Chitinophaga varians: one gene and its partner. The protein of the gene in region 1 binds, or shares a complex with, the protein of each later gene. Links are inferred from orthologs where the notes say so. Each region holds a gene or a part of one and is shown in the gene's direction. Other genes may lie near its edges.

Region 1 (15,335 bases):
AAAAGAGTACTGAACGTTTTTCGGGGCAGCATGCTCAAATGCCCCGTTCGGATTTTTTTCATACTTTTAATTGTTGTTTGTGTTATGGAAATGGCCGCCTTTGGATTCCCGTCCCCGGCGGCTTTCATAGCGCATGTTTATTTCCGCTTCTGTCAGCAGGAGCGGATTTTTTATTGTATCAATACGGTTTGACCGGACTTTTTTATGGTTACACCGGCTGTCATGGCTACAATGTCCAGTGCTTCCCCTGCCGTGGCCTGATGAAGGGTGGTGGTGATGATGCCGTCGGCAAGTTCCGGTCTGGCAAAACGAATGCTGATGCCATAGTACCGTTCCAGCTCGGCTGCCACTTCTTTCAGGGATTGTTTACGGAATGCCAGTATGCCATGCCGCCATGCGCCAATGCGCTCTGTATCGGACAGCGTGTGTACGGTGGCCTGATGAGTGCCGGTATCGAAGACTAACAGCTGCCTTTGGGTCAACGAGGCTATGTTGCCTGCTGCGGGCTGCTCCTGATCTATAACATTGACGGCCCCTTCGGCAACCGCCACTTTGATGGAAGGCTCCGTGTTACGATAACGGACGTTGAAAGCGGTACCAATATCAACGGTGGTAAGGTTATTCGTTTGAACGCTGAAAGGATGCCTGCCACCATGTTTTACAATGAAGTATGCTTCTCCTTCAAGAATGATTTTCCGGTTGGTGACGCTATAGTTCTTGTTGTATCGCAGGCTGCTGGCGGCGTCCAGGTATACCTGCGAACTGTCGGGCAGTATGATGCTGATCCTTTTGCCGGCTTCATTATGCAACTGTACCCATTGCTGTTCCCGTAAAGCCCGTTGTTGCTGGTTTTGCTGCCAGTGCCGGCCGGTGAGTAGAATAATGCCTGCGAATGCCGCCGCTGCAGCAATTTTCCACCAACGGACACGTGGTAACTGTTTTACAGGCGTTGACGGTTTTACCAAAGCAAGGTATTCCTCGTACTTTTTGTCTGCATCAGTTTCAGGTGCGTATGTTTCACCGGAGACTTGCTGCCAGTCCTGCAACAGCCATTCCTGAAGGCTTTCCTCATAGGCGGGATGGCGCAGGTACTGCTGGATCATGGCCAGTTGTTCCTGGGTACACCGGTCATTTATATAAATCCTGATAAGTGTTTTGTCTACGGGTTGCTGCTGCATACAGACAGGTGTTTAATGCTTTTACCTGCGTATATCCCTCCGCGTTAATATTCCCCTATGGCGTAACAATTTATTAACACTGGCTATAAAATGATGGAGGCCAGATGTTGGGCGAGTTGTGTGCGTAATTGTTTTAATGTGGCGGAGATCTGGTTTTCTACTGTTTTTGGGGAGATGTTCAACTGTTGGGCGATTTCCTTGTAAGTGAGGTTTTGTTCCCGGTGCAACAGGAATATCCGGCGCCGTTGCTCGGGAAGGCCGGCAAGACTTTCCTGGTAATGACGCATTAATTCTCCATACAGCACAGGGTCATTGGCTGTGGCCGGATCGGTGGCTTCTCCGCCTGCATCAAGGGAAAACAGGTGGTCTACTTTTTTCTGCCATGCTTTGATAACACGGTTGCGGGCAATGGTAAACAGGTAGTTTTCAAAAGTAGCGGGGTTAGTGACGGACTGCCGGCACTGCCAGACTTTGACCAGTATGTCTGTGGTGAGGTCTTCGGCATCCGTCTCGTTTTTGAGATAACGGAAAGTGTAACGCAGCAGCCTTTGGCGGTAATAATGAAATACCGCTTCAAAAGCGGTATCATCTCCCTGCAGCCATCGGTCTATCGGGCCTGAAATGTCCTCATGCGGCATATTGTTATCGTGGTGTTGACTGCAAAGAAAAAGAATTTGTATTAAGGGAGTATTAAGAAAAACGGGGCATGCCTGACGATATTGTTATGAGAGGCATGCCCCGTGTTGCTATTGGGCGGCAGGTACCTGGTATTGGTAGTCGAACTGCTTTACAATTTTACCATTTATGTCTTTGATCAGTTTCAGGCGGCCAAATGTGTCATATTCGTAATAAACAGTTTTACCCGAAGGGTCTGTCTCACTTGTTGCTCCCAGTAATGGGTCATAGGTGTACGTGCTGACGGTAGCGTTGTTCAGACCTGTTCTCAGTTTGTTTAGTTCGCTCCTGAGTTGTTGATCACTGGCGGGGTTGTTCAGTACGTTCAGGTCCACCAGCGAAGCTGCCTGCGTATAGGTGGCGCCGGTAATGCGGGCTACAGGGAATTGCTGTTGATATCCCCACAGATAGGATACGGGAATATCGTTGTTTTTCTGGACTGAGAGGATGCAGCCGGCGTCTCCGGTAGTCACCGTGTTTTCCGGTTGATAGCGGCTGTCTTTTACAAAAGCGGATTTGTTGCCTGCCGGAAGTACGCCAGGTAACTGATTGGAAAACTTGAAGCTGGCATAAGGAATGCCCTGGTCTGTTTCCAGCCGGTATGTTTGAGCAGGCATGCCTGGATTTGCCGGGTTGTAATGTGTGGCGCTGCCCGACGTGATTCTATTGTTCTTTGTACTCACTTGTTCTACCGGCAGGATTAGAATATTTTTATTGACCATGCTGTCGATGAAAGCTGTGCCGGCAGTGTAATCCGTAGGGTAAGCGAAATAGGATTTTTTCCATCCGTCGCTGATCTCTTCTGCAATGGATAAGGGTTGATAATGCCGGAAGGCGTCGAAAGACTCGTAAGTGTAATGAGTCCGGTTAACGATGGAATCTCCTGTGGACGTGTAAACTGTCTGAACGGTACTGTCTTGTAATGCACATCCCATGGGAGTGGGGTACTCCATGTATACAAATGTTTCACCGGAAGGGTCTCTGCCATCGTCGTATGCGAATTTGTCCTGTGCTGCTTTGAGTGCATCAAGTGTACCTGGCTCGCTGGCCATGGCGGGAGTTTGATAGTAGGAAAGGACCTTTTTTACCAGTTTACCGTTGGTGTCATATGCATACATTTCTTTCTGCAGCCCCAGTTCCCAGTCTTTCAGATAGGCGGGAGGGTTAGGGAACAGATTCTCTACATTAGATCGCGAATCTTTGAAAGAAGAGTATTTGTACACGTTTTTTCCATTGGGAAGTATTTCTTCCACTCTTTGGTAACCAATCGGGCTGCCGGATGTGTATAGCATAGCCTGGGTAGGATTGCTGGCCCTGGTGAAGTAGGTGGCAGTACTTAAGTTTTTAACAGGCTGGCCTCCTACCTCTGTAATTTTGTATTTTCTGGTGTCATAGATACGGTCATAAACAGGAAGCTTGCCCATTACCCCTGAAGAGGTAATGCCATCTTCCTGAACATACCTGAAGCTGCGTGACTGTATAACATTGGTAAAACCATCTAGGACCTCGATTTTTCTTATCCTGCATCCGCCGGTGAGAAAGCTGGGTATTATCATGGAATCCGGCACGATCTCATTCCATTTTAAAGAGAAGGTGAATGGGTTGTCCAGCGGATCTGTGTAGGTGGAGCTCCATACGATCTGGTACTGTCCGGCTGGCATGCTCAGTAAGTTGCTGCGGACCACCGTCTTCCCATTAGTATCACTATAGCCAAAGGTGGCAGAGCCATAAGTTTTGGTCCCATCGAGGCTCTTTATATCGAATGCAAATGCAAAACGTGTGTCCAGCCCATAGGGATAGTCGCGAAAGTAAAAGGTGAAATCAATTGCTCCGGCCTGTCTGTCGTTATAAATAGAGAATACTTTGCTTCGGGTTGTTTCATATCCATTCAGGAAAGTAGATTCTGTCTTGCTCCGGTAGTATCGGCGCATGATGGTGTCTGATACCCGGTTAGGCTCATATTCGAAGGTGGTTGTCCCTCCTGTGGGGTAGGTTATTTTGTTAAGTAATCCTGCCAGCGCTGCGGTCGAGTCTACGCTCCGGTCGCCGGCCAGTGTTGAATTGGCAGGAGGCGTTCCTGTACCGGTGTTAGCGAATATATATTTTTCAAAGTCTTCCAGCTTTGGTATCAGGGTTACATTGTTTTTTCCATTATGGTATCCCCAGTGGTCCTGGCTATAGGATAATCTGGCGGGTAAACCTGGATTATAGGTAAAGACGTGGGCTGGTTTCTGTTGGCTGCCCGCAAATTCCTGTACGCTGGTAAGGGTTAGCCTGTTGCCGACAGAATAGTCGTAATTAAGTTTCACACCTCTTTGGTTGCGCGTGTCATAGATGATGCTGTCCAGCTGCTGGTCTCCGGGAAGGTCTGTCCTGGCATTTCCATATTTAAACCGGACATCCCTGTTTCCCGGCAATACTATCCTGGAAATCCTTTTACCGTATATATCAACGCTACCGGTTGATGTCCTGAAGTTCTCCGCCGGATTGTCTCCGGGTATATTGAATTTCAGGAGATATTCCCGGGTTTGGGAGATGCCGGTAGTATATACTGAATGATATCCCTCATATTCATAAAGAATGCTTATGCCTGGTACCGGCAGGACCACTTTAGAGAGATGCCAGGCCGAGGTATAGGTCACATCGCCAAGGTTGGTATAACGTGTGGCAGTAGTTTCTTTCACATCGAAGACATATTTTACACCGTCGGTATTCGTAATGATAAAGCCGTCTATAGGGCTGTCGTTTGCGGGAAGACCACTGCGCAACAGTTCTATCCTCACGCCCGACCGGGTAGCCAGCATAATTTGATTGACATTGTTTTTTCTTTTCCCGATATAAAATTTTCCGGAAATGCCATTGAAGTTGAAAGTAAAGACATCCGGCTCACTGTCTTCCTGGCCAAAAGAATACCTCTCCAGCATCTGTTTGGTTTGGTTAAAGGGAGGCGCATACATAAAGCCAACGGAAGGGTAATCATCCGGAAGGCCTACTGTGCTCCGGTTAACAGATCCCCCTGCCCCTAATGACCAGCCAATGCCTACATTTGAAGGCATCTCGTCTACTTTGATACCACCTGAATGATAACTCATATCAATAGCCAAATGATAGTTCAAACGGGGAATGGTATACGTAAAAACCGGTATGTTGATATTGGGAACACCGGTATAATAACCTACCGGCACCAATGCAAATTTATCCATAGCAGCAGCAGTGGGAGAGGGCGCAATCACGTTAAATGTAGAATTGCCGTTAGGGTCCTGTCCCAGCACCAACGCAGGAAGCATAAAGATAAAATACAGCAGGACAAAGAGAATGCCGAGTGATTTAACAAACCTGTTTACATAGTTCTTCATAAAAAAGCAGTATAAGGATTATCAACAATTCATGTTTTGCATTTAAAAAATGCCCGTGGGTAAAGGACATTCCGAACAGTATACTGGTGGTATGGTCAGTGCCACCGTACAGAAAATTTTGGTTGACCTCTTTTTTGGCGTTACTAATATAATATATCTTCTGAATTTTTTTGAATTTATATGTTCCCGGGTAACGTTGCTGGCCGCACGAAATGGCGGTACTTTATTTGAAAAAATAAAAAGAGGAATAGTTATCCACTATTCCTCCGGATGGTTGGGGGGTGAAACCGGCCGTTTATACACTGTTTTTACCCCTGAAGGATCTCCGGACACTATAACCCAGGCTCATAACAATACAAGCAGGGCATATGCCAAACCTGAAAAAGGTAAGCGCTGCTTTTTTATACCACGGCAGGTTTGCGGGAATAATGGGACAGCTGACGCCATCGCCTTCATATTCCTTAATGCCCCATACATTGATGCTTTCTTTCATGGTGTACGATTATATGGTTTACCCAAGGAAATGATACAGGCAGAACCCGATCAAGGTAACTGAAAGGATACACAGAATAATTTTCGTTTGTTTTTTCATGTTTACAGATGTTTTTTGTTGATAAATGAGAGAACGCATTTGAACAATTAATACCTGTGGCTTTCAATTATCACCCGGGAAACAAAAGAATTTGCAGTAATGGGAGGGATGTAAACTGCAAACGGCCATAAAATGGAAAAAGCCTCCTGAACTTGCGTCAGAAGGCTTTTTAGCGTGGGCAGGATAGGATTCGAACCTATGAAGTCGAAAGACAGCGGATTTACAGTCCGCCCCATTTGGCCGCTCTGGAACCTGCCCGATATTGAAAAGAGAAAAGAAAAAGGAACAGACTTGTGTCTGTTCCTTTAATCCTTGCGGACTGGACGGGACTCGAACCCGCGACCTCCGCCGTGACAGGGCGGCATTCTAACCGACTGAACTACCAATCCTTTCCCAAAAAAATGCGCTGTTTTACCAGCTATCTTTCTGTGTCCCAAGACGTTGTGTTGTTCCGTTTTGGGATTGCAAAGATAGCAACAAAGATTCCAATTAAGCAAATCTTTTTTAAAAAAAATTTTCAGCACTATCTTTACACCCGATCTTTAACCAATTAAACTATTTATGCAATTCCTGGATTTCGAAAAACCTATCGCGGATTTATATGAGCAGCTGGCTAAGCTGAAGGAGAATGGTGAAAAGTCCGGGGTGGATGTTTCTGCTACTGTGAAGGAATACGAGCAGAAAATTGAAGACACCCGTCTCAGCATCTACACCCACCTCACCGCCTGGCAGCGCGTGCAGCTCAGCCGCCATCCGGATAGGCCCTATACTTTGGCGTATATCGAAAAAATGTGCACCAATTTTATGGAACTGCACGGCGACCGGAATGTGAGAGACGACAAAGCCATGGTAGGTGGCTTTGCTGACCTGGATGGAGAAACCGTGATGTTTATCGGTCAGCAGAAAGGGGTGAACACTAAAATGCGCCAGCTCAGGAATTTTGGGATGGCCAACCCGGAAGGCTACCGTAAAGCGCTCCGCCTCATGAAACTGGCGGAAAGATTCAACAAGCCCATTGTAACCCTCATCGATACTCCCGGCGCTTATCCGGGCCTGGAAGCGGAAGAAAGAGGCCAGGCAGAGGCCATCGCCCGCAACCTCTTTGAAATGGTAAAGCTCCGTGTGCCGGTTATCTGCATCATCATCGGCGAAGGCGCCTCTGGTGGCGCACTCGGCATCGGCATCGGCGACCGCGTGCTGATGCTCGAAAACAGCTGGTATACAGTGATCTCTCCGGAAAACTGCTCCACCATTCTCTGGCGTAGCTGGAACTTCAAGGAAAAAGCAGCAGAAGAACTGAAACTTACTTCCGATTACATGAGCCAGTTCGGCCTGGTAGACGGCCTTGTCCGTGAACCACTGGGCGGCGCCCACGTAAACCCGGACGAAATGGCTTCCATCCTGAAAACTAAAATCAAGGAAACACTGGCAGAACTGAAGAAAATCGACCCCGATGTACGCATCGAGCAAAGGATCGATAAGTTCTCCCGCATGGGCTTTTACGAAGAACACTAAAAAAAATTTAGAGATCACAATAAAAAATTAGAATTTCGGCCTTCGGAATTCTAATTTTTATTTTTTCCCGTAAAAACACACATGGAACAGTTAAAAGGCACCGGGGTGGCTTTAGTAACACCCTTTAAAGCAGATGAAAGCATAGACTGGAATGCTTTGGAAAACCTCATCAACTATGTAATTGAGGGTGGCGTAGACTATGTGGTAACATTAGGTACCACCGGCGAAACGCCCACGCTTTCTGCAGATGAAAAGCTGGATTTGATGAAATTCACTTTCGAAAAGGTGTCGAAGCGGGTGCCGGTAGTGGTCGGCATCGGCGATTATAATACCCGTGATGTGGTAAAAAGACTGGAAAAATGCCCGCTGGACGAGGCTGCCGCTATCCTCAGCGTAGCGCCTTACTACAGCAAACCTACACAGGAAGGTATCTACCTGCACTATAAAACCATCGCTGCTGCTTCTCCCAAGCCCATTATCCTCTATAATGTGCCCGGCCGTACCGGTCGCAACATGACTGCGGAAACCACACTCCGCCTCGCGCAGGAAGTGGAAAATATTGTGGCCATGAAAGAAGCGTCCGGCGATATGCAGCAGTGCATGCAGATCATCCGCGATAAACCGAAAGATTTCCTCGTGATCAGCGGTGACGACGCCCTGGCGCTGGCCCAGCTGGGTTGTGGCATGGACGGTGTTATCTCCGTTGCGGCCAACTATTTCGCGAAAGACTTCTCAGCATTGGTAAAAACAGCACTGGAGAATAACTTCCCCGCTGCCCGCGCACTGCACTACAAGATGATGCAGGGCTTTGACCTGATGTTCTCCGAAAACAATCCTGCAGGCATCAAGGCTTTCCTGAGCCATGCCGGTATTATCGGCAATTATTTCAGACTGCCGGTAGTTCCCGCTACTGACGCGCTTTATCGTCAGATTGGTGAATACCTGAAACAATACTAAACAGGGATCGAAATATTTAAACAGAAAAAAGGCGAAGGAATTTCCTTCGCCTTTTTTCTGTTATACGTAGTAAGTAACGCCTTCTTCGGCAATATCCGTGGCCGCAAATACAGGCCTCGTTTCTTCAAGGAAAGGCTGCAAATCGGTGTATTTTGAAGAAAAATGCCCTATCAGCAGCCTTTTGGCATCCGCTGCAGCGGCAAGGGAGGCGGCCTGCACGGTGGTGCTGTGGTAACGCTCCGCTGCACGGGTCTCCAGGTCATGCAGATAAGTGGTTTCATGATACACCAGGTCTGCCTCTCTCAGCCAGGGGAGAAGTTCGGGATCGTATATAGTGTCGGCGCAGTATACATACCGCTTGCCTTTAACAGGTGGCAACGTCACCCAGTCGTTTTTGACAACGGTGCCGTCTTTTCGCGTGTAATCTGCGCCTTCCTGTAGTTTTCCATAATAGGCGGCAGGTATCTCGTAAGCCTTGGCCTGCTCAGGGATCAGCTTCCGTTTCTTTTTCTGCATGGTAAAAGAAAAACCGAAACAGGAAATCCGGTGCTGTGTGGGAAAACAGCTGACAGTCAGTTCTTTGTCTTCCAGGATGATACCGCTGTAACCCGGTTGCAGCGGCACAAAAGACAACTCATAATGCAACTGTGTGCCGGAGCAATCCAGCTGCAGCTGGATAATAGGTTCCAGCTCCGGTGGCGCATATACGCTGAGGGGCTCTGTCCGCCCCATCAGGTTCAGGGTGTTCAACAGGCCAATCAGCCCGAAATAGTGATCGCCATGCAGGTGACTGATGAAAATATACCTGATTTTGCTGCGTTTGATGCGGTATTGTGCGATGCGAAGCTGGGTGCCTTCGCCACAATCCACCAGCAGCAACTGTTCATCACAGGTAACGATCTGTGCGGTGGGGTGCCTGTCCAGCGTGGGGATAGCAGAGTTATTACCTAATATTGTTACTGCAAACATATTGTGAAACGTTTCGCTGCCTGCTTCTGGCCCTAACCATTTTTGACGGCTACAGGCGGAAACAGGGCCGCTTTTTATCAATCCAGTCCGTTCAGGAGCTCTCTCTCCAGTTCTTCCATCATCACCAGGTCGATGGCTTCAGCCATCGTGGGAGCAATATTCAGCATATCACCACCCTCGGCTTTCAGTTCTTTTGTTAAAGCACTGTTAACGCCGGTAAGCGCACAGGAACGGCCTTTGTCATACATGTTTTGGTATACTGTTAAAATGGCTTGCATGCCCGCAAGGTCGTTTTTTTCGACCAATGTCAGGTCCAGTATAAGATTGCGGGTCTCCAGCTCCGGCAGGGAATCCAGCGTGGAAATCAGATCGGCTGACAAATTAGCATCCAAAGCAGGTTCTTCAGGACAAAAAACAACAATTTTTTCTTTGGTATCAATTTTGAATTTCATGCGTTGGACGTTGTTTTATACATTTAGTTAAAAAATCAATTTAAAGAGGGAAACCCAGCCTATAAAAACTAAAATAAAAAGGAGATCAAAAACAAAAGCCGCTTTTTCCTCGTAAATAATTTTGACGCTATCCCGCTTTCAACACAAAAATAAATCTTATACTATTAAAGTGTAAGTTGTTTGAGTTCAAAAAAGGAATAACTTCATCTAAAGTAAATAGCGTGATAATCTAAGTTCAGAATTATTCGTTATTATTGTATAAGCAAGCCCCCGTAAGGGTTTTTGATCATTTAATATTCTCACAATGGACCAGAATTTTTCACCGCAAGTTAAGGAGATCATTTCGTTCAGCAGAGAGGAAGCTTTACGCCTGGGGAATGATTTCATCGGTACTGAACACCTGCTGTTAGGTATTATCCGGGAAGGCGAAGGCACGGCCGTAAAGATTCTGCAGGCTTTAAACGTAGACCTATACGAATTACGTAAAGAAGTAGAATTAGCTGTTAAAGATAAGACTGGAAAAAATATTGCCAATATTAACAGTCTACCCCTCACCAGACAGGCTGAGAAAGTCATCCGGGTAACGGTACTGGAAGCGAAAGCGCTGAAAAGCGCCACCGTGGAAACCGAACACCTCATGCTTTCCATACTCAAGAACAAGGAAAACGTTTGTACTCAAATCTTACAACAATTTGACGTGGATTACGATACTTTTAAAAACGAACTGGGCTTTGTAAAATCTGCCGACCCTAAATCCGAATTCGATGATCCGGGTGAAGAGGAGTTTGAAGACGAACGGAAGAGTTTTGCATCGAAAGCGAAACAGACCAACACCAAATCCAAAACACCCGTACTGGATAACTTTGGCCGGGACATCACCAAGCTCGCTGAAAGCGGCAGCCTGGACCCGATAGTTGGCCGCGAACAGGAAATTGAACGTGTGTCACAGATCCTGTCCCGCCGTAAAAAGAACAACCCCATCCTGATCGGTGAACCCGGCGTGGGTAAAACAGCCATCGTGGAAGGCCTCGCACTGCGCATCGTGCAGCGTAAAGTGTCCCGCGTACTGTTCGACAAACGCGTGGTAAGCCTCGACCTCGCTGCTCTGGTAGCCGGTACCAAATACCGTGGCCAGTTCGAGGAAAGGATGAAAGCTATCATGAACGAACTCGAAAAGAACAGGGACGTGATCCTGTTCATCGATGAAATTCATACCATCGTAGGCGCCGGCGGCGCTTCCGGCTCACTGGACGCCTCCAACATCTTTAAGCCCGCCCTCGCAAGAGGCGAGCTCCAATGCATCGGCGCTTCCACCCTGGACGAATACCGCATGTATATCGAAAAAGACGGCGCACTGGACCGCCGTTTCCAGAAAGTAATGGTAGAACCACCCAGCGTGGACGAAACCATACAGATCCTCAACAACATCAAGCCCCGTTATGAAGAATACCATAACGTGAGCTACTCCGACGCTGCTATCGATGCCTGCGTGAAACTGAGCGACCGCTACATGACCGACCGTCTGCTGCCCGATAAGGCCATCGACGTGCTCGATGAAGTCGGCGCCCGCGTTCACCTGAAAAACATCAATGTGCCGCAAAATATCCTCGATCTGGAAAAACAGATAGAAGATATCAAACAGGAGAAAAATAAAGTCGTTAAAAGCCAACGCTTCGAAGAAGCCGCTGCACTGCGCGATACTGAAAAGAAACTGGGTGAAGACCTGGAACGCGCTAAAGCCATGTGGGAAGAAGAAGTGAAGCATAAACGCTACCCGATCGATGAAGAAGCCATCGCGGAAGTAGTGAGCATGATGACCGGCATCCCTGTTAAAAGGATGGTACAGGCCGAAACTGAGAAACTCCGCCGCATGGGCGAAGACCTCAAAGGCGCCGTGGTGGGACAAGACGATGCTATCAGCAAAGTCACTAAAGCCATCCAGCGTAACCGCGTAGGCCTGAAAGACCCGAAAAAACCAATCGGTACCTTTATCTTCCTCGGCCCAACCGGCGTAGGTAAAACCGAACTGGCCAAATCCCTGGCCCGCTACATGTTCGACTCCGATGAAGCCCTCATCCGTATCGATATGAGCGAATACATGGAGAAATTCTCTGTAAGCCGCCTCATTGGCGCGCCTCCGGGATATGTAGGTTACGAAGAAGGTGGTCAGCTGACTGAAAAAGTACGCCGCAAACCTTACTCCGTGATCCTGCTCGATGAAATCGAAAAAGCACACCCGGATATCTATAACCTCCTGTTGCAGGTACTTGATGACGGTATCCTCACCGATGGCCTCGGCCGTAAGGTGGACTTCAAAAACACCCTCATCATCATGACCTCCAACATCGGCGCCCGCCAGTTGAAAGACTTCGGTGCCGGCGTAGGTTTCACCACCTCTGCCAAGGCAATGAGCGAAGAGGAAAACACCAAATCAGTGATCGAAAAAGCACTGAAACGGACTTTCTCTCCGGAATTCCTGAACAGAATCGATGATGTGATCATCTTTAACTCCCTGAGCAAAGAACACATCTATACCATCATCGATATCACCATGAAGAGCGTGCTCAAACGCCTCAATAACCTGGGCTTCAGCCTGGAACTGACAGACGAGGCAAAAGGCTTCCTGGCAGACAAGGGCTACGACCAGCAGTTCGGCGCAAGACCACTCCACAGGGCCATCCAGAAATACCTGGAAGACCCGCTGGCAGAAGAAATCCTCAATATGAACATCCATGACGGTGATATCCTCGTCGCTGACCTCGACAAGGAAAACCAGAAACTGGTGTTCACCCTGAAGAACAACTCTTCTAAAAGCAAATCAGAAAAATCTGAAGCGTAAGTAAAACAACGCATATAATTATCTACAAACGGCTGCCTGTAAAAGGCGGCCGTTTTTTTATTCCTTGTGATTAACCATGCTTGTGTGCCCACCGCATGCCCCCTCAATCCCATTCATAAATCAGCCAGCCTTTTACTATCACCTCTCATCCTCTCCCACCTCTTTGCCTCATTTTCTCCTTTTTGCCTCCTTTTTAGCCTTTTTCTTCAATTTTGATCCTCATTCATACCTGGCCCCACCAAATCTTTCCAATCCCTTCTTCCTCATCCTCACTTCAACCTTTTGCTCCGTTTTTCTCTTTTTTGTCTCATTTGCTTGTTTTTTCTTCAATTTAGCCTTCCTAAATCTACCTGCCTCGTTATCTCTTCGCTCCGTTTTTCACCTTTTTGCCTCATTTTCCCCGTTTTTACTCAATTCTGTTCCCTCGACCCCGATACAGACTGTGAAATCCCTTGCCGCAATCGCCCCTTTCTCACATGAAAATGTTAACTCACCTCTTTTTCAAGATAAGTTAACAGCCTATACACGCTTTCCCGTGTCCCCACTGGCTTTTGGAATCGATGCCAAAGCCCTCGCCACGCACAAAAAGAAGGTATAAAAAATATTATTAAAATATAAAATATAGCATAATAATGTCATTTTTGAAAAAATCATAATACATACCTTTGTCACATGAAATAATATTGACCTCTATTATTTTTTGTATGAGAATTAGATATACATCAGACTCTTATACATATTATAAAATTGCCTATATCTTTATTCTGACTTCCTTATAACCGAACACACATAAAATAATCAAGTCCGCTCCCATGCGCGGCCTGCTGGAAGATCATTTTAACTATTTATCCTTATACCAATGACTAAATCTTTACAAGTCGCATTCCGCGGTGTTTTACTGGGAAGCCTTACCTTGTTGGCAGCAGATACCTACGCTCAGCTTAAAGTAGGTAATCAGCCAACCAAGATCAACAAATCTTCCGTACTGGAACTGGAATCTGACAGACAAGGTCTCTTGCTTCCACGTCTGACCTCTTTCACTGCTATCGATGCACTGACTCCCCCGGATGGGATGATCGTTTATCTCGAATCTACTGACGTTACCCAAAGAGGCCTCTACATCAGAAGAAACGGTGCCTGGGAGAAAATGGCGAATGATAAAGACGCAACAGCCAACTGGAAACTGACCGGTAACGACGCGGTAGCCGGTAACTTCATCGGTACCAACGCAGGCAGCGTGCCATTGGTATTAAAAGGCCAGGGCGTAGAAGGTCTGATCATCGACAACGGTTATGCCTTCCTGAAAAAACTGGACGTGGTGACTGCCGGTGTAGATGTGCTGTTGGTAGACCCAACCAGCGGAAAAGTATCTTCCCGTAAAATCAGCGAGACAGCCTTCACCTCTGCGATCAACTCTATCAATGGTCTCACTGGTCCTAACCAAACACTCTCCACTGCCGGCGGTACAGACTATGCCTTCAACTCTACCGGCAATGATCATAAACTGACAATCGCTACTCAGGACGGTACCAAAACAGTCGGTCTCCTTTCCAAAGCTGACTGGGACCGCCTCGACAAAGCTGCTAAAGCTTTGGTAATAGGTACCTTCAATCCTACTTCCACAGGGTCTGGCCTCAGCATCAGCCCGGACGCGCTGGGTACTCCATACCTGTCTCTCCACGCAGCTGACGAAACCAATCCCGGTGCGCTGACAGCCACTGCCCAGAACATCGGTGGTAATAAAACCTTCAAAGGCAGCATCACCGTGGAAAATGGCGGCACTATCAGCTCTGGCCTGACCGTTAACGGTACTTCCAGCCTGAAAGATGACGCGGTAATCGGTAAATCCTTACAGGTAGGCACTACCACCGAACTGAAAGGAAAAGTAACCCTCGGCAGCGTAGCTACCGGTACAGACGCCAATACGGACGTGCTGATGCTGGGAACCGGCGGTGAAGTAATTAAAAAGACATTGCCTACTGCTGCTTTCAGAACATTTGCAAACGGTACCGACGGCCCGGATGTACACTATGCTGAAGACGCTGCTGCCAATACGCTCACCCTCCACGTTCCTTCTGCTTCCCTCGTGGCCGACAGAGGTCTGGTAACCAATATCGGTCAGACTTTCAAAGGTGCTAAAAAGTTCAACGATGACATGGCTGTTCGCACGAAAGTAATCGTAGGCGATACAACAGCGACTGCTAACTCTACCCTCCAGGTAGCCGGTTCTATGTCGCTCAACATCACCAATCAGAACGCTAGTTACGTGATGACGGATAATGATAACACCATCCTCATGAACTGCACCAGCGGCAATCTCACTGTAACATTGCTCCCCGCAGGTCCCAGAAAAGGACGGATCGTTACCATCAAAAAAATTGGCGGAACATTGACCAATTCCCTGCAAATCCTGACAGCCTCCGCTGCTGAACACATCGAAGACGGTACAGACTACTTTATTTATAATGACTGGACTTTCGTAACCCTGCAATCTGACGGAGCCAACTGGTTCATCATCAGAAAATAGGAAATAACGGTCAGGGGTATACGCTTATATACGTATAGTCCTGACCGTTATCTGCCTTTTGCCGGTCCTGCCAACTTCCATGTAATTAATTTATGAAGATGACTGTTTTAAGATATTTACCCGTACTGGGTCTGGGATTCCTTTTTTCTGCCCGGGCCACTGCACAACAAATGAAACTGGGGCTTCAGCCAACACTGATCAAAAAAGAAGCGTTGCTGGAACTCAACAGTGACAACCAGGGGCTGCTGCTGAACAGGGTGCCCAAAAGTGCCATC
Region 2 (15,321 bases), on another replicon or contig:
AAGAGCCTATCCAGGAAAACATCGAGATCTCCCACAAATACTTTGAGCGGATGAACAAGCTGGGCATGTCTATCGAAATCGAGCTGGGCGTGACCGGCGGTGAGGAAGATGGTGTGGACAACTCCGGCGTGGACAACTCCAAGCTCTATACACAGCCTGAAGACGTGGCTTACGCTTACGAAGTACTGTCTAAAGTAGGCAGCCGCTTCACCGTAGCTGCTGCATTCGGTAACGTACACGGCGTATACAGCCCGGGCAACGTGGAGCTGCGCCCTGTGATCCTGCAGAACAGCCAGGAATACATCCAGCAGAAATTCGGCACCAAAGCTAAACCGGTTTACTATGTATTCCACGGTGGCAGCGGTTCTCCGAAACACCAGATTGCTGAAGCACTGGGCTACGGCGTTATCAAAATGAACATTGACACTGACATGCAGTGGGCATTCTGGGAAGGCGTGCACGACTACTACGAAGCGAAGAAAGAATACCTGCAGAGCCAGCTGGGCAACCCCGAAGGTGCTGACAAGCCTAACAAAAAATACTACGATCCGCGCGTATGGCTGCGCAAAGGTGAAGATACCTTTGTAAAACGTCTGGAAGAGGCGTTCCGCGACCTGAACTGCATCAACAGAAACTAATACCAGTATCTCCGAAAGGATGCCTGAAAAGCGCCCGCCGGACTGATATTTCAGTATAACCGCCTGAAGCGGAAACAAAGCGAACTTATATTAAAATAATCGCTTTTGTTTCCGCTTCATTATTAATGGTTAAAATAAAACAATTTCCCTCATTTTCGGGACGAGATTCTGACAACTGTTTGGTTTTATGCATTAATTCGTATCTTGCACCACTATTTTCTAATCTAATAGTAAAATATGTCAAGCTGGTTTAAGCGAATTAAACAAGGCATCTCCACTTCCACCAGTGAGAAGAAGGAAGCACCGGACGGGTTGTGGCACAAGTGTCCTAACTGTAAGAAAACCACCACTGTTAAGGATCTGAAGGAGCATTACTACGTGTGTGATAAATGTAACTATCACAACCGTATCAACTCCAAAGAGTATTTTGAGATTATTTTCGACGACAATCAGTTCGAGGAACTGTTTTCCAATATTTACCCGACCGATTTCCTGGGCTTTAAAGACCTGAAACCTTACGCTGACAGGCTGAAGGACGCACAAAAGAAATCCGGCCTGAAAGATGCCATGACAGTTGGCACCGGTAAGGTAAACGGATTGGACCTGGTAGTGGCCTGTATGGACTTCAACTTCATCGGCGGCTCTATGGGCTCCGTGGTAGGTGAAAAAATCGCCCGTTCCATTGACTACTGCATCGTGCACAAAATGCCATTGATGATCATCTCCAAATCCGGCGGTGCGCGTATGATGGAAAGTGCTTTCTCCCTGATGCAGATGGCCAAAACTTCCGCGAAACTGACGCAGCTTGCTACCGCCAGACTGCCTTTTATCTCCCTGATGACCGATCCTACTACCGGTGGTGTGACCGCCTCCTTTGCGATGCTGGGAGACGTAAACATTGCGGAACCAGGCGCCCTGATTGGCTTTGCCGGCCCCAGGATCATCAAGGAGACGATCAAAAAAGACCTCCCTGCTGGTTTCCAAAGCGCTGAGTTCCTGCTGGAACACGGCTTCCTGGACTTCATCATGGACCGGAAAGAATTAAAAACAAGACTGGCCAACCTGCTCAGTCTCTTCAAAAACTAGATAATCATTTTGGGATTTTCGAATTTTTTGATTTTGGAATTTTTGGAGACCGTCAGGTCGATCAAATCACGAAATCAAAAAATCGTAAATCCCAAAATTTTCACCCCATGGCCGAATTAAGAAACAGATCAGCATATTTTGAGTACGCAATAGAAGAAAAATTTATTGCGGGAATGGTATTGACAGGAACAGAGATTAAGTCTATCCGCGCCAGCAGGGTCAGTTTTAATGATTCCTTTTGTTATTTTTCAAAAGGAGAATTGTTTGTTAAAAGCCTGCATATCGCCGAATATTCTCACGGCACCAGCGCCAATCACGATCCCCTGCGCGAAAGAAAATTGCTGTTGACAAAACGGGAATTGAAAAAAATCGAGAACAAGATCAAAGAACGAGGCTATACCATTGTTCCGCTTCGTATATTCATCACGGATAAAAGTCTTGCCAAAATGGAAATAGGTGTGGGCAAGGGTAAAAAACTGTACGACAAACGGGAATCTATCAAACAACGTGAGTCTGACAGGGAATTACGCCGCCAGATCAAATAGCCACCGCTGCAAGCAACGTCACTGCATAAATCCTGTCCCTTGAATACGATTAGTCTACCTTTCCGTTCTGCCGGCATAAGGGGAATGTTATGCCTGTTGGCCTGCCTCCTCTTATGGGGCTGCCGCTCCGGCGAAAAACTCTACAACAAAGGCAAATACGACGACGCTGTGGCCGCTTTCGTCAAAAAACTCCAGTGCAGGCCACAAGACGCCACCGCCCTGCAGCTGCTGCCGGAAGCCTATCGCCAGGCACAAAGACTGCACGACGACCGGGTCAACGGTTTTCTCCGCTCCAACAATCAGCTTAAATGGGAACCGGTACGCAATGAATACCGCGCCATGCAACGGCTGTACGATCTCATTCACAGTTCCCCCGCCGCCTTGCAGGTGGTGACCCCTAAAGATTATCGTGACGCCATTACCGGCGCACAGGAAAACGCCGCAGAAAGCCGCTATGACCGCGGTATGGCACTCATGGAACGGGGCGACAAGGCCAGCGCCCGCAAAGCCTACGAGGAATTCGCCGCCTCCCTTAAACTGATCAGCAATTACCGCGACGCCAAAGAGCGCATGGAAGAAGCCTTTCAGGCTGGCGTGATACACGTGGTCGTGAGTGAAATAGATGTGCGCTCCCCCTTCTTCCAGTTCAGCGCCGACCAGTTCCGCGACTACCTCGTGCGTACACTGCAACAACGTAGCATCAACCGGTTCGTGGCCTTTTATGACGAACGTTTTGCCCGGAACGAAAACCTGCAGCCCGATCAGTACATCGCCCTGCGCTTCCAGGACTTCGTAGTGGGACAGACCTTCGTGGACCGCCTCCAGCGCGATGTCTCCAAAGAGATCGTTACCGGCACCTCCAAAGACACCTCCGGCAAAATCATCAACATATACACTACCGTTAAAGCCACCCTCTTCATCACCAAAAAAACCGTAGTGTCCAAAGGGCTGCTGGACTATCAGATCACCGATACCAATAACGGCCGCTTACTGCGCACAGACCGTATTCCGGGCAGCTACACCTGGCTCAACCAGTTTGGCACCTATCGCGGCGACTACCGCGCACTGAGCGATGAAGACAAAAAAATGATCGGGGGCCAGGACGTAGCGCCACCACCACCGCAGGACCTTTTTATCGAATTCACCAGACCCATATACGATCAGCTGGAAAGGGATTTAAGAAGTTACTACAGTAACATCAACTAAATAAAGAAGGCCATGATTACGCAGGTAATCATGGCCTTCTTCCTTATATCTTAAGTTACAACAGCGGTGTCAATACAGGTATCAGCTGATGTGCCGGCACCACCCCGCTCTGGCGCCACGCCAGCTTTCCATTTTTAAACAACAGCATGGTAGGCACGCTGCTGATCTGCCATTGGGCCGCCAGCTGCTGGTTTTTATCGATATCGATTTTAATGATGCGAAGCTTGTCTCCAAATTTGTCTTTCACCTCTTTCAGAATGGGTGGCATCATCTTGCAGGGGCCGCACCAGACGGCAAAACAGTCGATCAGCACCGGGGTGTCTGACTGAAGTATTGATTGCAGGTTTTCCATAGCGCACTGATTTAATCCACCTGCAAAATAATCTTTTTTAAAGACTTGATAATGGACGAGTTGGAGACAACACCGCCTGCACCACTTGACTGCATTGAAAACATTTCATACATTAGGTATATCTGTAATTTCAAATCACCCCGTCAATGAACATATTATCCTCTGTCATCTACATGATCTGGTTTCTTTCCGAGATATTATTACACAGAATATTACGGGGAGGGGCGCCAGACGATCAAAAGAAAAAAGACAAAGGCAGCCTCGCCTATATCTGGATTATTATCCTGGTCAGCATCAACACAGCCGTATACATTTCTTACAAGACAAAGTTCCCTATACTGCAGCAGGGCAGCCTGATGAACTATATCGGCCTGTCAGTTATCCTGGCTGGCATGGCACTGCGCTTTTATGCCATTGCATCACTGGGCCGGCTGTTTACCGTAGTGGTAACCATCCGTAAGGACCATCATATCAAGAAAGACGGTATTTACAGCATTCTGCGGCACCCCTCCTATGCAGGCTCCCTGTTGTCTTTCCTGGGTTTTGGCCTGTCGCTCAACAACTGGACGGGACTGGCCATAGCGTTCGTCCCGGTGCTGGCGGCCTTTATCTACCGCATGAACATAGAAGAAAAAGTGTTGACAGAACAGTTCGGCAACGAATATGCGGAGTACATCCAACAGACCCGTCGCATTCTTCCTTTTATCTATTAAAAGCATAAAAAAAGCCTTTGGAAAAACTTCCAAAGGCTTTGATTTATGAAGGATAAAAACTAGTTGTTGATATTGGGATTGTTCTGCAACTCAGCGATGGGAACAGCGAACAGGTAGTAAGAGCTGTTTTTCACAAAAGCGCTGCCGTCAGGCAGTTTCAGCGTACGGTGCCCTACCCCGCGCACCTGCACTATAGAACCATCCGGCTGCGGTACATTGATGATACTGTCAGCACCGGTGTAAGACTTAAACGGTTTCCTTACTACGGTACCGCCTGTACGAATAATATCCACCAGTGAGAAACCTTCGCCCCACAATTCCTTTCTTCTTTCCAGCAGGATCGTGTCGGTCACGGAACCGCCGCCGCCGTAGAGATGGGAGTTGCGCGCTGTTCTGAGCACATTCAGCACTTCTGCCGCTTTAGTGGCATTGCTGGTGCGCGCATAGCCTTCTGCTTCGATCAGGTACATTTCTGCGGAACGCATCAGCACCACATCAGACACCATTGCACCGGGATCGCGGAAACGGAATTTTTTGTACAGCAAAGCGCCGGGACCGCTGGTGCTCCACTGGAACAAACGGAAACGCACATCTGTGCTGTCAAAATAGCCCTGGAACCACGGATCGGCCTTAAAGCTCTTATAGTAAGCCACCGGTGTGGAAACGTCCAGGAAATTAAACGTAGAGGCAGCCACGTTCTGGCTGGGAGTCTGCGGCTGGCCCCAGATCCATTCCGGATTGCTGACATCGTTGAAGCCTTTGTTATAGTCATCGCCGGACATCAGCGGATAGCCATTGCGTGCCGCCACAGCAGCAGCGATGGCTTTGTCAGGCTGGTTGCTGTAGAGATAAGCACGTGCCAGCAGACCGTTGGTCACATTAGCATCAATTTTGAATTTCTGCGTACCGCTGCGGCTGTAGTCGGTGAGCAACGGCACAGCAGCCTGTAAGTCACTGATGGCCTGTTGATATACCTGTGTTACTGTAGATCTGGCTTTACCGGGAGTAGACGGATTAGCCGGATCTGTGTAAATAGGCACTGATTTACCACTGGCATTGGTGGTAACACCGAAAGAATAAAATTCTGCCAGCGTCAGGTAGCACCAGCCTCTTAAAGCCGATGCCTGTCCCTTCAACAGCTTACGTTTGGCATCATCGCCAGGCACCTTATCTATTTTAGACAGGAAGTTGTTACAGTTATCGATGGTTTTGTACAAGATGGTCCAGTAGGCACTTACCCTGTTTTTGGTATTATCCGCCATTTCGTTAAAGGTGTACGAGTCCCTGAAACCATAAGAGGTGGTCAAAGCCACATCGCTGCCCATGGCGTCGCTGGTAAGGTCCAGCGATTTGATGCCCGGAACGGCGAAGGTGAAGTAGGTTTCAAACATGTATGCCCAGATCCCTGTCAGCGCAGTCTCCGCGTTATCAACAGTGTTAAACACCTGGTCATCGGGCACGGCATTGGTAGGCCGCGTGTTCAGGTAATCCTTGTTGCAGGCTGCGAGAACAGCTGCGGCGAATATAGCGATGAATAATAGTCTGTTCTTTTTCATGACACAGTTTTTAGAAGCTCAGATTAATACCGGCAGATACGGATTTCACGGCCGGGTAACGATAGTAGGTAGTACCGCCAACAGTCTGTTCAGGGTCCATGCCTTGATGGTTGTACAGCGTGAACAGGTTTTCTCCCTGTACGTACACCGTAATATTGTTCAGGTGTGCCCTTTCCATCAGTGTTTTCGGCAGTGAATAACTGAGGTTCAGGCTCTTCAGTCTGGCGTAGGTGGCATCGTACAGGAAACGTGTGGAAGCGCCAGTCCAGCTGGGCGCTACCGTGTTCACCTGTGGTACGTCCGTATTGCGGTTGGTGGGTGTCCAGGCGTTCAGCACTTCTGTGGACCATGCGCGGCCGGCGGAACCACCCAGTCCCATCAGGAAAGTATAATCATTGTCCAGTACTTTACCTCCGATGCTGTACACGATCAGGAACGACAGGGAGAAGTTCTTGTAAGTGAACGTATTGGTCAGGCCGCCATACAGGTCTGGCAGCGATGAACCGGAATAATACAGGGAAGCCTGGCTATAGTTGCTGGTATCCTTGATGCTCCCGTCCGGATTGGTGTATTTCCACTGTGGCGCACCGGTATTGGGGTTCACTCCTGCCCACTGGCGAAGGTAAAAGTCATAGATGGATTTACCCACGGAGAGCTTTTTGGTACCCACGATGATATCCTGTTGAGGCAGGCTGGTCACCTTATTGCGGTAATGCGTCATATTAAGATCGATGTTCCAGCTGAAGTTTTTTGTGCGTATAGGCGTACCATGCAGGTTGAGGTCTATACCGGTATTTTTCAGCGCGCCGATGTTTTCGTCAACCGAGGCGTATCCAATAGAAGGTGCTTTAGGCCTGGAGTACAGCAGGTCCTGCGATTTGCGGACGAAGAATTCTGCGCTGCCGCCCAAACGATTATCAAACATAGCCCAGTCCACACCGATATTGAGGTTGAGGTTTGTTTCCCATTTCAACCTGTCGTTGAACAGGAATTCGCGGAAAGTACCACCCAGTCCGAGATTGCTGTTAACAGAGTACAGCGGCAGGTAGTTATAGTAGCGGTTGGGACCGAGGTTGTCGTTACCTTGTCCACCGTAACTGGCACGCAGTGTCAGCAGATTGAGCCAGGAGCTGTTTTTCAGGAAAGTTTCTTCTGTCAGTTTCCAGGAGGCGCCTACTGACCAGAAAGTACCCCAGCGGCGGTCCGGTGCGAAGCGGGAAGATCCATCGCGGCGCAGGGAAGCAGAGAAGAAATATTTTCCGGAGTAGTCGTACTCAGCTCTTCCAAGGTAAGAGCTTTGCGTATAGCTATCACTGTAACCGGTAAAACTGCCAATCAGGGCCGCATCCGCCGGTTCATCGATACCAGGTACAGAGAACCCGGTTTTGTTGCCTTCGAGGTAAGTGTATTTGAACTTATAGGCTTCCTGGCCCAGCAAAACGTTCAGATGATGTTTTTCATTGAAGGTAGTCTCGTAAGTCAGGAGGTTGTTGAAAGTCCAGCTGAACGTGCGATAGTTGCCTTTAACTACGGTGCCGCCTACTTCAGCGTCAAAGCCGAGGGTAGGGTTCGTATAGTCGTGGCCCACGCGGGAAGAGTAATCTGCGTTATAGCTGGTTTTGAATTTCAGTCCTTTATAGAGTGTTGCTTCAGCATAGAAGCGGGCAGACACGTCGTCACGGATGGTATCATGTTTATCGATGCCGGAGGTTTGTACCAGATTGGTACGGGGATTGGCCGGGTCCGGGCGGTAGTCGCCATAGTCGAATATTTTTTGTCCTTTAGCGTCAAGGAGATAAGAGCCGGTATTCGGATCACGTTGATAAACCGGGTACATAGGGCCCATCAAACGGCCATAGTTCACGTAGTTGTCGCTGCGGCTGTCTTCAGATGGAGGTGCCTGTTGATCCGAGTGGGAAGCATTCAGGTTGAGGCCTATTTTCAACCATTTGCGGGCATCTACGTCGAAGTTGGAACGCACCGTGTAACGTTTGAAGCCGGAGCCCAGGTAAATACCCTGGTCATCGAGGTAACCACCGGAGATGAAGTAGCGGGTTTTATCTGTAGCGCCGCTGATGGCGATATTGGCTTCTGTGCGGTGACCGGTGCGTTGCATCGCTTTGTCCCAGTCATCGTTCCACAGTGGTTTAGCGCCGGCTACCAATTTGCCGTCGGTGCCTACCGGCTGCGGGAATGCACTGCCATAGGGGTTAATGCCCAACTCTCCCACCAGGTCGCGGCTGGCGTTTTTAGCAGCGGTGATGGAGTCCTGGCTGCCCAGGTTTTCGTTGAACAATGCGCGCCAGTACATCGGGAAGTATTGATCGGTAGACATCCTGTCATAATCTTTCACCGCTCTTTTAGAGAAACCCTGACTAACGCGAACGTCTATATTACTTCCTTTGGCTTTTCCTTTTTTAGTGGTGATGATGATGACGCCATTGGCACCGCGTGAGCCGTACAACGCAGCAGAGGCCGCGTCTTTCAGTACGCTGATGGACTCGATATCATACGGGTTGATGGCGCTGAGGTTGCCGCCGTAAGGCACCCCGTCTACCACGTAGAGCGGATCTGCCGAAGCGTTGATAGAACCAACACCACGGATACGGATAGTAGCATCAGAACCGGGCTGACCGCTCTGGGATGCGCTTTGCACGCCAGGCGCCAGGCCCTGTAAGGCTTTGGTGACACTGGATACCTGACGGTTCTCCAGTTCAGCGCCCTTTATCTGTGATACCGAACCGGTGTAAGAGCTCTTTTTAGCAGTACCATAAGCGATCACTACTATCTCATCAATATTTTTACCGGCTGATTGCAGGGTGATGGTCAGTGGGGCAGTACTAACAGGTACTTCCTGTGGTGTCATGCCTACATAACTGATGACCAGTGTAGTGGCGGCCGGGTCTGTAACTTCCAGCCGGAAAGAGCCGTCAGGGCCGGTCAGCACACCTTTCGTCGTACCTTTAATGACGATGGTGGCGCCGGGCAAAGGTTCTTTGTCTTTGGCCGACAGGACGGTACCCGTAACGGTACGTACCTGCGAAAAAGCTGCCAGTGGGCCCAGCAGCAGTAGAAGAATCAGCAATCGTTGTAACATAAGTTCTATGTTGATTGGTTTAGAGAACGAATAAAGGCAATAACAGTCCTGTACCTGCTATAAAGCAGATAACACCAGCTTAGCCTCCTTGTATTATTTGTACGGTGACAGTTATCTTCCTGAAGCAGCTAATGTTGCTGTAACCGGTTGTTTCGGAAGATCTGTTGTGCAGAAAGCGATTTTGATTTTTAACAACAGCAACAACAACTTTGGTTGATGCATTCAACGGACTGGTTCTTCATTTCCATAATCGGTTTCCTTTGTCGTTTTTTCTTCATCATATTACTCTATTAATCCTATAGACTAATGGAGCCGCAAAGCTAGGGTGTTTATACGTAAACAACAAAAGATTTGTTAAAAAAGTTGAACTATGATGAAAAGGATTACTACTGATTCGCCTGATTATTAGGATGAACGGTTGCCAATAACGGCGTTAGTGCTGTATTTGAAGTGGGCTGGTCCTGTCTTTATTTTTCGGGCGGCGTGATCACCAATGTGATGGTCTGATTATGTTTTTATCTAGCTGCTTATTTAACGTCAGTTGTCTGCATATTACCCCTATCATACAAATATCTGATCACCTGACTAAAAATGTCTTAGCCTTTGTGCATCAGCAATACAATGATCACACCGGAAGTAGTAAGCGTGATGTTGGCCACGGCATACGCCACCGTATAACCCAGGGCAGGCACTTTACTGTTGAGCGCATCCTGTACCGCCAGCAACGGCGCTGATTCATCGTGGGCGCCGGCACACGCTCCCAAACCAATGGCAGGATGAAATTTGAAAACATATTTAGACAGGAACAACGCCACCACCATAGGCAGCAGGCTTAACACCAATCCTGCGAGGAAAAGTGTAAGGCCTTCCTGTTTAAGTCCCTGTAAAAAACCATCGCTGGCGGTAAGCCCTACGATAGCGATGAATACGTGCAGTCCCAGTTTTGTCAGCACCCATTGGGAAGAAGACGGGATATATCCGAAACGCGGATTCACGCTGCGCAGCCATCCGAAGAAAAGCCCTGCTATCAGGGCTCCTCCGCTGGTGCTCAGCTCTATCGGCACATTGCCAATACGCACGCTCATAGCGCCTACCAACGCGCCTAACGCGATGCCGCCTGCCAGATACGGAATATCCGTTTCCACGCCTACCCGTTCTTTAAAGCCCAATATAGGCACTGCGAGGTCTAATTCCTCCTGTATGCCCACCAGTTCGGCCACATCACCTTTTTGTACAATGGTGTTGGCTTCCAGCGGTATCTCGATACCAGACCGTGTGATTTTCCGGACACTGATGCCATGCAGTTGTGGCCGGCGCACCAGCACCTTGATGGGTTTATTGATTGCCGTGCTTTTATTGATCACCACATTGATGGCCTGCACGGGGAACGTCAGCAGATCAGCATCAGCCACTTCCCTGCCCAGCATGTCGCCGGAGGCAATAGCGGCTGAACGTTGCCCGCCAACAGCGATAATATCTCCCTGGCGAACCACAAAATCCTGTGGGGTGGCCATCATCTCCCCTTCCCGCCTAACGCGCAGGAGGTACAACACTCGTTTTTTCCGGCGAAAAAATGCTTCCAGTTCACCCACCGATTTTCCTTCTTCCCCCACCAGCTCACTGTTGACGAGGTAAGCCCTGAACGCCACATGGTCGTAGGCATTTTTGATATCTCCGTCTTCCTCCGTGCTCGTATCAGTAAGGGTGGCCTCCAGTTTGCGTGTTTCTTCTATCAGCTTCTCCCTGCTGCCTGACATGAACCAGGGACCTATAACGGACAGAAACCAGCTGGTACCGGCTGTTCCAAAGATGTAGGTCACTGCATAGGCAACAGGGATCTGGTTGACCAGCCGTTCTTTGTCAGCTATACTGATGTTGAGTTCATTGATAGTATTGGAAGCGACACCGATAATAGCGGAGCAGGTGTTGGCCCCGGATATCAGTCCGGCGGTGGTGCCAGTATCAAAATGCAGGATGGAAGCAATTACCCAGCAGAAAAAAAGACTGCTGCAGCAAACGATGAAAGAGAAGGCCGCTATCGGAAGGCCGTCTTTTTTCAGTCCCTGGAAAAATTGCGGACCGATGCTGTAGCCGGTACAAAACAGGAACAACAGGAAAAAGATGGATTTGGCTGCGCCGGGGATTTGGATGTGGATACCGCCAATGACGATGCCTACCAACAGTACACCGGTGACAGTGCCGAGCGTAAATCCTTTAATGCGTAGTTTGCCCAGGAGAAAACCTATGAGCAGGGTTAACATGACAGCGATTTCCGGGTATTTCTGAAGCGTTTCTATCAACCAGGTAAGCATAAACGAAGTTTTTCCGTTTATATTACAATCCGGGCCGTCAGTTGGTTCGGCGATGGTTAATTTCCGCTTTCGAAGCCCTGGTCTATCAGCCAGTTGCCGCTATCGGCGGCCTGTGTGGCCAGTTCATCGCAACGGTTGTTGAGCGGGTTGCTGGCATGGCCTTTCACCCATTGCATTTTGACTTTATGTCTTCTGTAGAGCGGAATGAAACGCATCCACAGGTCTTTGTTCTTTTTATCTTTAAAACCGGTTTTTACCCAGCCCCATATCCAGCCTTTTTCGATACTGTCCACTACATATTTACTGTCTGTAAAAATGGTCATTTCCAGTCCTTCTTTCTTTAACGCCTCGAGTGCGGTGATCACCGCCAGCAGCTCCATCCTGTTGTTCGTTGTTTTACGGTATCCCTGTGATAATTCCTTGCGCACACTTCCCCATAATAATACCACACCGTAGCCACCGGGCCCGGGATTGCCGCGGGAGGCGCCATCCGTATATATCTGCAATTCTGCCATAGCGCGCAAATATAACGCTCATTTATAAATTTTGACATTTAGTTATTTTGATATTTAGTTGACCTCTTTAGAAGGAAGGCAGTCAACTAAATATCAAAATAACTAAAAGATAAAATAATCAGACCTGAAATACTCCTACGTTAAACGGCTGTTCCACGGGTGCGTTGTTGGCTGCTTTGATACATTCTGACACATGCCTGCGCGTATCAGCGGGATCGATGATATCATCCACCCAAAGGCGGGCAGCGGCGTAGTAGGGAGTGGTCTGACTGTTGTATTTGTCCGTGATTTCCTTGAGCAGGCGGGCTTCTTCGTCCGGGGTGATTTCCTGTCCTTTTGCTTTGAGGGAGGCCACCTGGATCTGCAATAATGTTTTAGCCGCCTGTTCACCGCCCATCACCGCAATTTTAGCAGAAGGCCATGCAAAGATAAAACGGGGATCATAGGCCTTGCCACACATGGCGTAGTTGCCCGCGCCGTAGGAATTACCGATGATGATGGTGATTTTGGGCACCACGGAATTGGACACCGCGTTGACCAGTTTAGCGCCGTCTTTGATGATGCCGGCATGTTCGCTGCGGCTGCCGACCATGAAGCCGGTTACGTCCTGCAGGAACACCAGCGGTATTTTTTTCTGGTTGCAGTTCATGATGAAGCGGGCAGCCTTGTCGGCGCTGTCGTTGTAGATAACGCCGCCCATCTGTAATTCGCCTTTGCGGCTCTTCACTATTTTACGCTGGTTGGCCACGATGCCTACCGCCCAGCCGTCGATGCGGGCGTAACCGCAAAGGATGCTTTTACCATAGTCCTGTTTGTATTGATCAAAAGCGGAATCGTCCACGATGCGGCGGATGATGTCGAGCATGTCATACGGACGGGAACTGTCTGACGGCAGCACGGCGTGCAGTTCTGCTTCGGGCTGTGCCGGCGCCACCGGCGCGATGCGGTCAAATCCGGCAGTGGGCCCCTGCCCTATTTTGCTGACGATCCGTTTTATCTGATCGAGGCATTCTTCGTCTGTTTTGAATTTGTAATCGGCGATACCGGAGATTTCGGTATGGGTAACAGCGCCACCTAACGTTTCCGCATCTACGTCTTCACCGATAGCCGCCTTTACAAGGTACGGGCCGGCGAGAAAGATAGAGCCGTTGCCTTCCACCATCAGCACTTCATCGCTCATAATGGGGAGATAGGCGCCGCCCGCCACACAACTGCCCATTACGGCCGCTATCTGGGTGATGCCCATGGCGCTCATGCGGGCGTTGTTACGGAAGATGCGGCCAAAGTGTTCCTTGTCAGGGAATATTTCATCCTGCATGGGCAGGAACACGCCGGCGCTGTCTACCAGGTAGATGACCGGGAGATGGTTCTCCATGGCTATTTCCTGTAAGCGCAGGTTCTTTTTGCCCGTCATGGGAAACCAGGCGCCGGCTTTTACTGTCATGTCGTTGGCCACGATCATACACTGGCGGCCGCTTACGTAACCGATGCCGCCAACTGTGCCGGCAGCGGGGCAACCGCCGTATTCGGGGTACATCTCATAGGCAGCAAAGGCGCCGATTTCAATAAAAGGAGTGTCTTTGTCTATCAGATATTGAATCCGTTCCCTGGCCGTCAGCTTGCCCCGTTGGCGGACCTTCTCCAGGCTTTTTTTCCCGCCGCCCTGTTCGATGGTGCCGAGGCGCTGTTTCATAGTGCTGATGGCCAGTCTCATGGCATCTTCGTTCTTGTTCGTTTCCAGATCCACTTGGTTCATAACGTTTGGGTTTTACTTTAAAAATACCGACAAATAAGTTAAATTACGAATTATGCAGCTTACAGAACACCTCGCTTCTTCCATAGAAGCGTTATACAATGGGAAACCCTGGCTGGATGTAACTTTCAGGGAACATCTTTCCCGGATAGACGCACGTCAGGCCGTAAAAAGCCTGAACGGCTCCAATAACATCTGGCAGATCGTGAACCATGTTATCTTCTGGCATCAGCGGGTAGAGCGGTATATGCATAACGAACCGCCGGAAAAAGACGGAGACCTTCCGGACTTTTATATGCCGGAAAACCATGGGGAGGAAAACTGGCAGGCCACCATTCACCGGCTGGAGCACTCATTTGACCAGATAGCCGCCACTATCCGTAAGTTCCCGGAAGCAGCCCTGTTTGATACCTTTCCAGGCACCGATAAAAAAGCCGTTTATTATTTACAGGGCCTCGCAGAACACGATGCCTACCATTTGGGACAGATAGTTTTGCTACGTTTATATAATCCCTAAAAAATTACGAATTACGAATTACGAATGGAGGATCCTTTAATGGAAAGGTTAGTTAGTAACCTACCGATAAGGAGGTCCTCCATTCGTAATTCGTAATTCGTAATTCGTAATTTGTAATTTGTAAATATCTATTGGGTAAGGTCCATATCATACCGTTGTTCATACTGTTGCTGGCCCCACAGCTGCAGGAACTTCTCTCCCGTTTTCCGGAAGCCTGCCTTTTTATAGATGTCGATGGCAGTGTTTTGCAGGCTGGTGGTCATCAGATATACGTTCTGATAATTTTTCTCCCGGCAGAAGGCGATGGCTTCTGCAAAAAGGCGTTTTCCCAGTCCGCGTCCCCGGTAATCGGGATGCACAATGAACCAGCGCAGCTGGGCCAGGTAACGGGAAGAGCCCAGTATGGCCACCGCTCCCACGATCCGGTTGTCCGCAACGGCCAGAAACACCCTGTCTTTGTTGGTGTTGTAGGTGGTGAGAAAATCCTGGAACGTTTTGCACACATAGGATTCAAATTCAAAGTTATAGCCACACTCCTTCGCGTACAGTTCTCCATGCAGGTATATCAGGTATCCGATATCGCCTGGTTGCAGATCGTAACGGATACGGATATCCGAAGTTGGCGCCGCGGCGCTGTTGCCTGACAAGACAGTTTCGATGGTTTTCATGGCGCCGGTGACCTGTTGCCGTTGGGACATTTCCAGTGGTTCCAGTATCTGACGGATCTGTTCCGATGATCTTTCATTGAGGCCGGTCATCATTTTCCTTCCTTTAGCGGTGAGTTGCAGGAAGAAGGTACGGCCGTCGGCGGGCGACTGCTGCCGGGTGATCAATCCGGCGGTTTCAAATTTCTTCAGGATACGACTGAGGTATCCCCCGTCTATCTTCATCACAGCGATCAATTGACCGGAGGTGCATTTTTCCTGCTCCCCGATCTCATATAACACCCGCACTTCCGAAAGCGAATATTTGGTTTCCAGGATGTGCTGGTCCAACAGGCCCACTACGCCTGTATAAAAGCGGTTAAAATG

Evidence for each region.
Region 2: the proteins of HGH92_RS05710 (region 1) and accD are in contact, whole or in part, in a solved structure (PDB 8UXZ), measured with the Escherichia coli proteins. The link is inferred for Chitinophaga varians from one-to-one orthologs.

The regions. Positions count from the first base shown.
Region 1 is NZ_JABAIA010000001.1:1,401,958-1,417,292, reverse strand. Bases 5,527-8,339 are described here. They hold HGH92_RS05710 (acetyl-CoA carboxylase carboxyltransferase subunit alpha), read left to right. Parts: upstream 5,527-6,362; coding sequence 6,363-7,316; downstream 7,317-8,339. Other genes in these bases: HGH92_RS05700 (ribonuclease Z), read right to left, coding at 8,334-8,339; dapA (4-hydroxy-tetrahydrodipicolinate synthase), read left to right, coding at 7,398-8,273; HGH92_RS05725 (hypothetical protein), read left to right, coding at 5,527-5,765. In the rest of the region: HGH92_RS05745 (carboxypeptidase regulatory-like domain-containing protein), read right to left, coding at 1-62; HGH92_RS05740 (FecR family protein), read right to left, coding at 171-1,178; HGH92_RS05735 (RNA polymerase sigma-70 factor), read right to left, coding at 1,262-1,816; HGH92_RS05730 (RHS repeat protein), read right to left, coding at 1,925-5,209; more of HGH92_RS05725, read left to right, coding at 5,265-5,526; more of HGH92_RS05700, read right to left, coding at 8,340-9,242; HGH92_RS05695 (STAS domain-containing protein), read right to left, coding at 9,320-9,694; HGH92_RS05690 (ATP-dependent Clp protease ATP-binding subunit), read left to right, coding at 9,999-12,533; HGH92_RS05685 (hypothetical protein), read left to right, coding at 13,393-15,060; HGH92_RS05680 (hypothetical protein), read left to right, coding at 15,159-15,335. UniProt on the Escherichia coli protein: Component of the acetyl coenzyme A carboxylase (ACC) complex. First, biotin carboxylase catalyzes the carboxylation of biotin on its carrier protein (BCCP) and then the CO(2) group is transferred by the carboxyltransferase to acetyl-CoA to form malonyl-CoA.
Region 2 is NZ_JABAIA010000004.1:761,998-777,318, reverse strand. Bases 1-2,799 are described here. They hold accD (acetyl-CoA carboxylase, carboxyltransferase subunit beta), read left to right. Parts: upstream 1-875; coding sequence 876-1,724; downstream 1,725-2,799. Other genes in these bases: HGH92_RS32540 (hypothetical protein), read left to right, coding at 2,309-2,799; smpB (SsrA-binding protein SmpB), read left to right, coding at 1,679-2,269; fbaA (class II fructose-bisphosphate aldolase), read left to right, coding at 1-638. Also shown: more of HGH92_RS32540, read left to right, coding at 2,800-3,475; trxA (thioredoxin), read right to left, coding at 3,531-3,827; HGH92_RS32530 (methyltransferase family protein), read left to right, coding at 3,974-4,540; HGH92_RS32525 (RagB/SusD family nutrient uptake outer membrane protein), read right to left, coding at 4,600-6,096; HGH92_RS32520 (SusC/RagA family TonB-linked outer membrane protein), read right to left, coding at 6,107-9,193; aspT (aspartate-alanine antiporter), read right to left, coding at 9,790-11,505; rnhA (ribonuclease HI), read right to left, coding at 11,562-12,020; HGH92_RS32505 (acyl-CoA carboxylase subunit beta), read right to left, coding at 12,139-13,776; HGH92_RS32500 (DinB family protein), read left to right, coding at 13,829-14,290; HGH92_RS32495 (bifunctional helix-turn-helix transcriptional regulator/GNAT family N-acetyltransferase), read right to left, coding at 14,419-15,321.